DNA from 3 places in the Pseudomonas sp. MM211 genome. Region 1 is predicted to be linked to each of the others. Evidence: riboswitches for the same ligand, from Rfam matches in the RefSeq annotation. Region 1 holds a riboswitch; each other region holds the start of a gene.
What was found. Region 1 has a riboswitch for cobalamin ahead of K5Q02_RS04770 (CbtB domain-containing protein). Riboswitches for the same ligand answer to the same signal wherever they lie in the genome.
Positions count from the first base shown of each region.

Region 2: linked by a shared signal. The riboswitch ahead of K5Q02_RS15800 (ABC transporter substrate-binding protein) and the one ahead of K5Q02_RS04770 (CbtB domain-containing protein) in region 1 are both predicted to bind cobalamin.
Region 3: linked by a shared signal. The riboswitch ahead of cobG (precorrin-3B synthase) and the one ahead of K5Q02_RS04770 (CbtB domain-containing protein) in region 1 are both predicted to bind cobalamin.

Region 1 is NZ_CP081942.1:1,068,655-1,072,445, reverse strand. It holds gene cobW (cobalamin biosynthesis protein CobW) at 1-939, opposite strand, end outside; cobalamin riboswitch at 1,039-1,218, opposite strand; cobalamin riboswitch at 1,290-1,491, shown strand; gene K5Q02_RS04770 (CbtB domain-containing protein) at 1,592-1,777, shown strand; gene K5Q02_RS04765 (CbtA family protein) at 1,788-2,507, shown strand; gene K5Q02_RS04760 (cobalamin biosynthesis protein) at 2,504-2,911, shown strand; gene cobM (precorrin-4 C(11)-methyltransferase) at 3,058-3,791, shown strand, end outside.
Region 2 is NZ_CP081942.1:3,440,327-3,444,117, reverse strand. It holds gene K5Q02_RS15810 (ABC transporter ATP-binding protein) at 1-607, opposite strand, end outside; gene K5Q02_RS15805 (FecCD family ABC transporter permease) at 604-1,638, opposite strand; gene K5Q02_RS15800 (ABC transporter substrate-binding protein) at 1,635-2,651, opposite strand; cobalamin riboswitch at 2,826-3,021, opposite strand; gene K5Q02_RS15795 (type B 50S ribosomal protein L31) at 3,302-3,562, shown strand; gene ykgO (type B 50S ribosomal protein L36) at 3,559-3,714, shown strand.
Region 3 is NZ_CP081942.1:928,373-932,163, reverse strand. It holds gene K5Q02_RS04160 (precorrin-8X methylmutase) at 1-374, opposite strand, end outside; gene cobG (precorrin-3B synthase) at 371-1,726, opposite strand; cobalamin riboswitch at 1,823-2,160, opposite strand; gene cbiE (precorrin-6y C5,15-methyltransferase (decarboxylating) subunit CbiE) at 2,433-3,638, shown strand; gene K5Q02_RS04145 (cobalt-precorrin-6A reductase) at 3,635-3,791, shown strand, end outside.

The DNA of each region.
Region 1 (3,791 bases):
ATGCTTGTCGAAGCGCAGGCCGACACCTTGCAGAAGCAGACGCATGGGTTTGTTCGGCACGGCGACGAAGCCCTTGATGCGCAGGATGCCGTGTTTACCCACGACGTCCTTCAGCGCGGCCAGCAGGCGGGCTTCATCGGCTTCCGGTAGTTCCACGTGGAACGAGTCGAACTCGTCGTGATCGTGGTCTTCGTCTTCATTGTCGTGGTGAGTCTTGCGACCCTCGATGTGCAGCTCTGTCTCGCTGTTCAGGCCCAGCAGCACATTGAGCGGCAGCGAACCGCCACGGGCTTCGACCACCTTGACCGCTGGCGGCAGCTCTTCGCCGACTTCGGCGCGCACCGCAGCCAGGGTCTCGGCATCGAGCAGATCGGCCTTGTTGAGGATCACCAGATCGGCGCTCGCCAGTTGGTCGGCGAACAGCTCGTGCAGGGGCGACTCGTGATCGAGGTTGGGATCGAGCTTGCGCTGGGCGTCGACCTGATCGGGGAAGGCTGCGAAGGTGCCGGCAGCCACTGCCGGGCTGTCGACCACGGTAATCACCGCATCGACGGTGCAGGCGTTGCGGATTTCCGGCCAGTTGAATGCCTGGACCAGAGGCTTGGGCAGGGCCAGGCCGCTGGTTTCGATCAGAATGTGGTCGAGGTCGCCGCGACGCTCCACCAACTCACGCATCACTGGGAAGAACTCTTCCTGCACGGTGCAGCACAGGCAACCGTTGGCCAGTTCGAAGACGCGGCCGTTGGCTTCTTCCTCGGTGCAGCCGATGGAGCATTGCTTGAGGATCTCACCGTCGATACCCAGCTCGCCGAACTCGTTGACGATCACCGCAATACGGCGGCCTTCGGCGTTTTCCAGCATGTGCCGCAGCAAGGTGGTCTTACCGGCACCGAGAAAGCCAGTGACGATGGTGACGGGAAGTTTGGCGAGCGTTTTCATGGAGGCCCCTGGCGTCTGGAGAAACGGCGAGCGGGCAATGAGATGGCAGGCGCCAGCCGGGGCTGTCGCACAAACACCACCGGATCACCCCGCCCGGTTGTCGAAAGCATTATCGAGGCAGGTCTCCTGGCTCACAGGTCATGGCGCGTAGCCGGCCTTCCCGGTTTCCCAGTGGCGGTTGGCGATGCGCTCGCTGCTTACAGTTGCGGGGGCAGCCACGGCTTGCCGTGTTCCCTCTTAGCTCCACACGAGTGGAGAACCTCGAAAGACGCAAGGCTACGCAGAGCCTGCGACACGGTCAATCACGGGGTGACCTGTAACATGTTGACGCACTTGGCGCTTCGTGGTGTTCTTGCGCGGTTGTTTCAGGTGTCTCACGCCGCCGTGCGTGAGGTGAAACGGGAAGCCGGTTCGAGTCCGGCGCTGCCCCCGCAACGGTAAGCGAATGTCAGGATCGTTTTGGCCACTGTGCGAAAGCATGGGAAGGCCGATCCTTATCACTGCCCAGTGATCGTCGTGAGCCCGGAGACCGGCCTGAATCCTTTGTTTGGCAACCCGCGGTGGGCGGGCACGCGCCGATAGCTGCCCGCTCTGCGGGCAGGCTCGCTGCGTCCCTGCTGTGCCGTTCACCTCATAGTGAAGGTTCACGACCATGTCCAGCAGCGTCATTTCGCACTCCAGCGCACCCGCACTTACCCTGTCACAGCGCATTCTGCTCGCCGTCGGCAGCTGCGTTCTTGGCGCCGTGCTGATCTTCTTCGCCGGCTTCTCCCACGTCGAAGCCTTGCATAACGCCGCCCACGATACACGGCATAGCGCCGCGTTTCCGTGCCACTGAGGACGCCACGATGATCAAGCGCATCGCCCAGACTGCCGGCTTCGCCGGCCTGCTCGCCGCCATCGTGCTGACCTTGTTGCAGAGCCTGTGGGTAACCCCGCTTATCCTGCATGCCGAGACGTTCGAAGTCGCCGAACCCGCGGCCACTCTCGAACACAGTCATGACACCTCCAGCGCCGCTCACGATCATGACGCCGCTGGCGGTCACAGCCATGACGGTGAAGCATGGGCACCGGAAGATGGCTGGCAACGGCTGTTATCCACAGGCTTGAGCAATCTGGTGGTGGGCGTGGGCTTCGCACTGATGCTCGCTGGCCTGTTCACCCTGCGCGCGCCCGAGAAAACCTGGCAGGGCCTGCTCTGGGGGCTGGCCGGTTTCGCCACCTTCGTGCTCGCGCCCTCGAGCGGCTTGCCGCCGGAGCTGCCGGGTACCGCCGCGGCCGAGCTGCTACTGCGCCAGTACTGGTGGATCGGCACCGCTGCTTCGACCGCTGCAGGCCTGGCGCTGCTGGCATTTGGCGGCAACTGGATGCTGCGCATACTGGGCCTGGTGATTCTGGCGCTGCCCCATGTGATTGGCGCACCGCAGCCTGAGGTGCATGAAAGCCTGGCACCCGAAGCGCTGGAGCACGAATTCATCCTTGCCTCGCTGCTCACCAACGCTGCGTTCTGGGCTGCCCTGGGGCTGGCTGCCGCCTGGTTCCATGGCCGCACTCGACACGCAGAATGAACGAGCGCCCTACCCTCGTCGCCGGCCTGGGTTGCCGGCGCGGGTGTTCGCTTAGCGAGCTGCTGGCCTTGCTCGACGATACGCTGGCCGAGCATGGCTCGAGCACTGCCGAGCTGACAGCCCTGGCCAGCAGCGACCACAAGGCTGACGAGCCCGGTTTGCTGCAGTTGGCCGAGCATCTGGGCCTGCCCATCAGCTTCCTGCCCGCCGATGCGCTGGCGAGTTACCATGAGCGCCTGAGCCAGACCTCGGCTATCGCCCTGCACGTTACCGGCAGCCCGAGCGTTGCAGAAGCCAGCGCGTTGGCCCTGGCCGAACGCCTCGGTGGTCGAACCGCACGCCTGTGGATAACCAAGCGCAAGAGCGCCAACGCCACACTGGCTGTCGCAGACATCGAACCTTAGAAACGCCGCTACTGTAGGTGCGTCGACCTCGGCGCGAAAAATTGCAGCCGCGCCGCAAACCGGCGTCGTTCAAGCCATTCGCCGCGGGGTCGCGGCTCCTACAGCAGCAGGCCTCCACCATTTACCGCTTGCAGCCCAGGAATCCCATGACCGTCTATTTCATCGGCGCCGGCCCCGGCGACCCCGAGCTGATCACCGTGAAGGGCCAACGTCTGATTCGTTCCTGTCCGGTAATTCTCTACGCCGGTTCCCTGGTGCCCGAAGCGCTGCTCGAAGGCCATCAGGCCAGCCTGGTGGTGAACACCGCCGAACTGCATCTCGATGAAATCATCGCCCTGCTGCACGCCGCCCACGGGCGCGGCGAGGATGTGGCACGGGTGCATTCGGGTGATCCATCGCTGTACGGCGCCATTGGTGAGCAGATTCGTCATCTGCGCGCCCTGGGCATCCCTTTTGAGATCATCCCGGGGGTCACCGCGACGGCAGCCTGCGCCGCCCTGCTGGAAAGCGAACTGACGCTGCCGGATATTTCGCAAACACTGATCCTCACCCGCTACGCCAGCAAATCACCGATGCCCGAGGGCGAGCAGTTGCATGATCTGGCTCGGCACGGCGCGACCATGGCCATCCACCTGGGCGTGCAACACCTGGCGAAGATCGTCGGCGAGCTGCTGCCGCACTATGGCGCCAGTTGCCCGATCGCGGTGGTGCATCGCGCCAGCTGGCCGGATCAGGGCTGGGTGCTCGGCACCCTCGCCGATATCGAAGAGAAGGTCAGCGCCAAGGGCTTTCGTCGCACCGCGCTGATTCTGGTCGGCAGGGTGCTGGGCGCCGAGGACTTCGCCGATTCGGCGCTGTACCACGAGAGCCATCGCCACCT
Region 2 (3,791 bases), 2.4 Mb from region 1:
ATTCCAGTGCCTGATTAAGGTCGTGCAAGGCGATCAGCGTGGTCACCGGCAGCGTGCGCACCAGATTGAGGATCGACAGCTGGTGCTGGATATCCAGATGGTTGGTGGGCTCGTCGAGCAGCAGGATCTGCGGTTTCTGCGCCAGCGCCCGGGCGATGTGCACGCGCTGCCGTTCACCACCCGACAGGGTGCTCCAGGCTCGCTCCGGCATTTCCGCCATGTCCACATCGGCCAGTGCCTGAGCGACGATCTTCTCGTCCTCCGCCGACCAGGGCTGCAGCGCCGACAGCCAGGGCGTACGGCCCAGCTCGACGGCATCGCGCACCGTCACCGCATCACCGGTGTCGGCCTGCTGCTCGACGAACGCCAGCTGGCGGGCGACATCGCGGCGACTCAGGCTACCCAGCAGCTTGCCTTGCAGGTGCACCTTGCCACTGCCTGGCGTACGGATGCCGGACAGCAGCTTGAGCAAGGTCGACTTGCCCGAACCATTGGGGCCGATCAGGCCGAGCGTCTCGCCCTGGCGCAATTGCAGGTCGACGCCGGCGACGATCGCCCTTCCCTTCACCGACCAGCCCAGGTCGCTGCACTGCAGCACCGTACTCACCGCACCCGCCTCCCACGTACCAGAATCACCGCGAAGGCCGGCGCGCCGATCAACGCGGTGACCACGCCAATCGGCAGTACCTGCCCCTTGATCACCGTACGCGACAGCACGTCGGCGGCGATCAGGAACACCGCGCCGGTCAGGGCTGCGACCGGCACCAGCCGGCCATGCCGCACGCCGACCAGCAGCCGTGCCGCGTGAGGAATCACCAGGCCGACGAAACCGATGGAGCCGACGATCGACACCATCACCGCCGTGACCAGCGCCGCGCAGGCGATCAGCGTGGCCTGCACCCGGCGCACCGGCACGCCCAGTGACGCCGCCGATTCGGCACCGAAGGTGAAGGCATCCAGCGCGCGGGTGTGCCAGGCCACCAGCAGCACCCCGGCCAGCGCCACGGGCACGGCCAGGGCGACATCGTGCCAGTTGACGCCGCTGAGGTTGCCGAGCAGCCAAAACATAATGCCTCGGGCCTGCTCGGCGCTGGCCGATTTGGTGATCAGGAACGAGGTGAGCGCGTTGAACAACTGGGAGCCGGCGATGCCAGCGAGAATGATCTGCCCGGTGCCATTCAGCGCGCCGCCGCCCGCTGCCCGCGCCAGCAATGCGACCAGGCTGAAGGCGGCGATGGCGCCAATGAAGGCGCCCATCGAAAGCGACAGCATGCCCGCGCCGAGCCCCAGCAGCGCCACCGAAACCGCACCGGTGGAGGCACCGGCGGAAATCCCCAGCAAATAAGGATCGGCCAGTGGATTGCGCAGCAGCGCCTGCAGCACCACCCCACACACCGACAGCCCGGCGCCGCAACAGGCGGCGACCAGGGCGCGGGTCAGGCGGTAGTTCCAGACGATTCCCTCGTCGATCGGGTCGAGCACGAAGCCCGCCCCGAACAGCTTGTTGGCCAGCACCTGAAAGACCACCGACAGCGGGATGCGGGTTTCACCCAGCGCCACACCTACGACTACCGCCACGGCCAGCAACAGCAGGCAGACGATGGTCAGCAGGAACAACCGGGAGCCGCGAGTAATCATTTCTGCAGATCGAACCCGTCAACGGCCTTGGCCAGGGTTTCGATGCCGGTGACCATGCGCAGCGAAGCCTGCATGCCATCAGCATCGAGAATCACGATGCGACCGTTCTTCACCGCATCCATGTGTTTGGCGACTGGATCATTACGCAGGAATTCGAGCTTCTTCTCCACATCGTCAGCCGGGAAGCGGCGGCGATCCATGCGCGCGAGCACCAGCACGGTCGGGTTGGCCTTGGCCAGGGTTTCCCAGCCGACCGTCGGCCACTCTTCGCTGGACTCGACCACGTTGCGCAGGCCCAGCGACTTCATCATGGTGTCGGCGACGCCTTTCTGGCCGGCCATGTAGGGATCGAGATCCAGATCGGCGCTGGAGAACCAGAACGCAGCGGAGATTTGCTTGGCCTGACGCTGCTCGGCGTTGGCGACCGCTTTGCCGAGCCTGTCCTGCAGACTGGCGACCAGCTTGTCGCCCTCAGCCTGCACATCGAAGATTTGCGCCAGTTGCTGCACGCTCTTGTACAGGCTGTCGATCTGGAAAGGCTGCAGGCGGGTACCGTCTGCACCGACCAGATTGTCCTTGCCCTCGCAGTCGGACGGCATGATGTAGGTGGGAATCTTCAGCTCGTGAAACTGCTCACGGGTGCCGACCACGCCCTGCTCGCCAACCATCCATTCGAACTGCACGGCCACCAGACCGGGGCGCTTGTTGATTACCGATTCGAAGCTCGGATCGTTATCGGCCAGCCGTTCGACCTTGGCGTTCTGTGCCTCGAACTCGGGCAGCACGTTGCTGAACCACAGCGAGGTGCCCACCAGGCGGTCGCCAAGCCCGAGGGAATAGAGAATTTCGGTACCGGCCTGGCCAATGGTTACGGCGCTCTTCGGCGCAGCGGCGAAGCTCAGCTCATGGCCGCAGTTCTCAAGGGTCAGGGGGTATTGAGTTGGGCTGGCGGCCAGCGCCATCGAAGACAGGCCAAGGGTGGCGGCCAGAACGGCAAAACGAGACACGGTCATGCGGGTGATCTCCCAATCAACAGATACGCATAAATGGCAGTGCGCAGGCTGGAGAACACATCACGCCAAGCGGCCATGGCCGCACCTGTCCCTGAGGAAGGTGATTACGGATGCCCCTCCCGGACACCCCGCCGGCTGGTTCGATTGCAGCGCCCGAGCAGGGCTGCACTGCAGCTGCTCAGACCTATGCCGGCAGGTCTCCTGACTGGTACGTCGTGGCAACGCTGCGGCCTTCCCGGATTCGAACCCAGTGACACGAATGCAACGATGCTCAGTACCTACAGTTGCGGGGGCAGTTCCGTTTGGCCAATAGAGGTGGCGACGGATTCCCTATTAATTCCTCGCGGAAACCGGCGGGCGGCATCTTAAACGATTAGGTCGCTCCCCTGCAGCGCTTCGCTGCAGTTTCTGCGCATTCATCCCAACAAGCCGGAAGCCAGTGCAGCACTTATACGGCTAATTTCGGCGACCATTATTGTTACAACATAACAATTTAGCAAGCCCAGCTCAGCACTCGTTTCAGCTTCTGATCTGGAAGATCCGAGGGCCGATCAAGGCCTGCGGGAAAAATCCAGATTCGGGCTTGAAATGAGAACCAAAATCAATAAGACTGGATATTGTTACCTTATAACGTATTTATTGGAACACTTATGAAACCTGGTATCCACCCTGAATATCGCCCCGTTCTATTCCACGACGTCTCGGCTGACGCCTACTGGCTGATCGGCTCCACGGTCAGCACCGACAAAACCCGCGAGCACAGCGACGGCAACACCTACCCCTACGTCACGCTCGATATCTCCAGCGCTTCGCACCCGATCTACACCGGCCAGCAGCGCCAGACTGCAAGCGAAGGCCGCGTGGCCGGCTTCAACAAGCGCTTCGCCGGTTTTGCAGGAGCCCGCTCATGAAAGTGCTCGCGTCGCTACGCACCGCCAAATTGCGCCACCGCGATTGTCAGATCGTCAAACGTCGTGGCCGCATCTACGTGATCTGCAAGACCGAGCCACGCTTCAAGTGCGTGCAAGGCCGGCCCAAACCGCAGCGCAAGAACAAGGGCTAAGTGCCTGTACCACCCTCTCGGCGCGGCGCAATGGCAGCCGTCTCTCCAGGCCCGCGGCGCGACAACCATTCGCCGCG
Region 3 (3,791 bases), 140 kb from region 1:
TGCTCGCGCCAGTGCTCCAGCGCCACCGCCGAACGGGTGTTGCCCAGCTTCTTGGCCAGCTCAGGCACGCCGGCATCGTTGAGGGTGCAGAGTACCGGGTTGGCCGCTTGCAGGCGCGCACGGGTCACCCCTTCGGCGACCATGCGCGCATCGCAGAGAATCGCCGCGCCATTGGCCAGGGCCTGGCGACCGGCTGCACCGGCACCCGCGGAAAAGCGCAGATCCTGCACCACATCGACCATGCCGCAAGCGTGGATGACCCGCACCGCGAGCTTCTCGAGATCCGCCGGAATAGCGCTCAGGTCGGCCTCGGCGCGGATGATGGAGAAGGAATGGCGATAGATCTCCTGACCATCGCGGATGTAATCGGTCATCGGGTGAAACTCCAGGTATCGGGAAGCGAGGCCAGCAGCTCGCTGGCTTCGTCGAGTGTCAGGTGGCGGGCCAGTGGCTCGCCGAAATTCGTGCTGTCCGCCTGGCGGGCGAACAGGTCGTAGCGGCCCTCGGCTACCGCCAGCAGGGTCACCGGCGCAGGGTGAGCGGCGGCGCAGGAGCGGCTGCAGCCGCTGAGATGAATACCCGCCAGCCGGCTGCGGGTCTTCAGCATCTCGGCCAGGCGGCGGGCATCGGCCTTGGTATCGGCCAGGCCTTTGGCACAACCGCTCGAGCCGGTACAGGCGATCACCCGTGTCAGCGGCGCATCGGCGTCGACCAACAGGCCGAGCCCCTCCAGCGCCTGGAGGGCTGCCTGTGCATCGGCCTCGGTAACATTGGGCAGCAACACGCTCTGCCAGGGCGTCATGCGCAGGCTGCCATCGCCCAGACGCCTAGCCAGAGCGGCGAGCCCAAGCAGCTGTTCGGCGTCGAGGCGGCCCAATGGAGGGACGCCGCCGACATACACGCGGCCAGGCTGGCGCTGGCCGCCGATACCGATATGGGCCTGGGACTCCGCCGGGCTGCGTCGCCAGTCATCCGCGCCCAGCAGCACGTCACCCAGGCGCTCCTTCAGGCGCTGCAGCAGCTCGGCGGCCGGGTGGCTGACCAGCAGGTGGCGCATGCGTGTCTGCTCGGGCGTGGCCAGTTCAAGAAACAGGTCGAGCAGCGCCAGCAGCAGCTCATCGGCATGGGCCTCGGGCACCACGGCCAGCGCGGGCACATCGCCAGGCGCTTGTGGCGGGCAACCGGCGAGACCGAACGCATAGCCGATGTGGCCCTCCAGCGGCAGGGCGCTGAGCCAGATATCGTGAGGGTGTTCGAGCATGGCCAGGCGTTCGCCGCCATCGAGCAGCAGGGCGAACTTGGCCGACAGCGCGTGCAGGCGCGGAGTGTTCTCCAGGGTCGTCAGCAGGCGTGCGGCCAGTGGCGACACGTCGACCAGCGCCGCCGGGTCGAGGCCAGCCGCAGGGCTGACCATCAGGTTGCGCACATCGTCGGCAGCGGGTGAGCGCGGGCCGAGGCCGGCGGCCAGCAGCTCGCCGATCAATGCGTCTTCACTGCCGGCGTGGATGCCGCGAATCTGCAGGTTGGCGCGGTTGGTGGCTTCGATCACGCCGCCTGCATGGCGTTGTGCGGCCTGGGCTATGCGCTCGGCTCCGGTGGCATCGAGGCGCCCGCAGGCCAGCTTGATCCGGCAGATGCCGCCATCCTTCGCCTGCACGATACGCAGCAACCCCGGACAGGCCGAGGGGCGAACAGCAGGGGATGGAATGCAAAAAGCCTGTTTCAACGGATCACCGGGGTCGGGTCACATGGGCATCCGTTCGAGGATAGGCCAGAGAAGGACGAGCTTCTATCACCGGAACACCCCGCCCGGTGTGGGCACATGCGACTGAATCCGTCGGCAGGTCTCCTGGCTCGCAGGTCATGGCGCGTGACCGGCCTTCCCGGTTTCCCAGTGGCGATTGGCACATGCGCTCGCTGCTACAGTTGCGGGGGCAGCCACGGCTGAAAACCTGCTCAATATCTGCTGCGCGTCGGCCCTGCTGCGTTAGAAAGCGACTCGAAATGCTCATTTACAGTCGTAAACTCCGCTTTCTCGCCCCTTTCTGCCTTGCATGGCTCTAGCTCGCTAGATATTGAACACGTTTTATATCGTGTTCCCTCTTAGGCCCGCGCCTACGTACCACGTAGCCGACGGACACCGACAGAGGCGCTATTATGCCCGCTTTGCCCGCCCGGATGAAAAGCCGCGTCGTCGGATACGAAGCAGAGCGAAGATCACTTTCGTTTTGGCATGAGAATGCAAAGGCTATTTTTGCCCCGTAGACGTAGGGTGAACGACGCTTGCCTACGCGGCCCGATCCGTCCACCGCCCCAGCGTTGCAAAGGTGGACAAGAGCGTTGACTGCGCGTCCCGATCCACCCTACAGAAAGCACGCTGGTGCCTTCATGGCTAATGAGTACGGGTAGTTCTGACAATTGAGGAAAGACGCATGACACCCTGGCTGACCGTCGTGGGCATTGGTGAAGACGGCTATGCAGGCCTCGGCAAGGCGGCGCGGCATGCGTTGCTGGCCGCCGAGCAGGTGTTCGGTAGCGAGCGCCAACTGGCACTGTTGCCGCACTGCATCCGCGCCACGCGCCTGCACTGGCCGAAGCCGTTTTCCCTGGCGCCGGTGCTGGAGCGCCGCGGCACGCCGGTTTGCGTGCTGGCCAGCGGTGACCCGATGTTCTTCGGCGTTGGCGCCAGCCTGGCCCGCGAGCTGCCGAGCGATGAGCTGCATATTCTGCCGGCGCCTTCCTCCTGCTCGCTGGCGGCGGCTCGCCTTGGCTGGCCACTGCAGAGCACAGCCCTGGTCTCGCTGGTCGGCCGCCCGTTGGCAGCGCTCAATGCGCAGGTTCATCCCGGCGTACGCCTGCTGGTGCTGAGCAACGATGGCGAGAGCCCGGCGGCCATTGCCGCATTGCTGCGCGAGCGTGGTTTCGGCCCCAGTCGGTTGAGCGTATTCGAACACCTAGGCGGTGAGCGCGAGCGGCGTATCGATGGCCTGGCTGATGGCTGGTCGCTGGCTCGATCTGCTGATCTGAACCTGGTGGCGATCGACTGCGTGGCCGGTGATGACGCCAGGCGCCTGCCGCTCACGCCGGGCCTGCCGGACGATGCCTATCGCCATGACGGACAACTGACCAAGCGCGATGTGCGCGCCATCACCCTGGCGCGTCTGGCGCCGCTGCCCGGCGAACTGCTGTGGGACGTGGGAGCTGGTTGCGGCTCCATCGGCATCGAATGGCTGCGCGCACATCCCGCTTGCCGGGCCATCGCCATCGAGGCTGACGAAGGCCGTCAGGAGCACATCGCCCACAACCGCGATGCCCTTGGCGTGCCGGGCCTGCAACTGGTGGCCGGGCGGGCACCCGAGGCGCTGGCCGGGCTGGCGGCGCCAGACGCCATCTTCATCGGTGGCGGGGTGACCGCGCCCGGCGTGCTGGAAAGTTGCTGGCGCGCGCTCAAGCCCGGTGGTCGGCTGGTGGCCAACGCCGTGACCCTGCAGAGCGAGGCGGCGTTGATCGCCTTTCGTGGCGACCAGGGCGGCGAGCTGACCCGTATCGAAGTGGCCCAGGCGCGCCCGCTTGGCAGTTTCGACACCTGGCGCGCCGCGTTGCCGATCACCCTGCTGCAGGTCAGCAAGCCGTTATGAGCCGCATCCTGCTACTGGGCGGGATCGGCGAAGCGCTGAACCTCGCCCGACGCCTCGGCCCCGCGCATGTCTACAGCCTGGCCGGGTTGGGCAAGGTGCCGGAAGACCTGGCTTGTCAGGTGCGCGTCGGTGGCTTTGGTGGTGCCGAGGGGC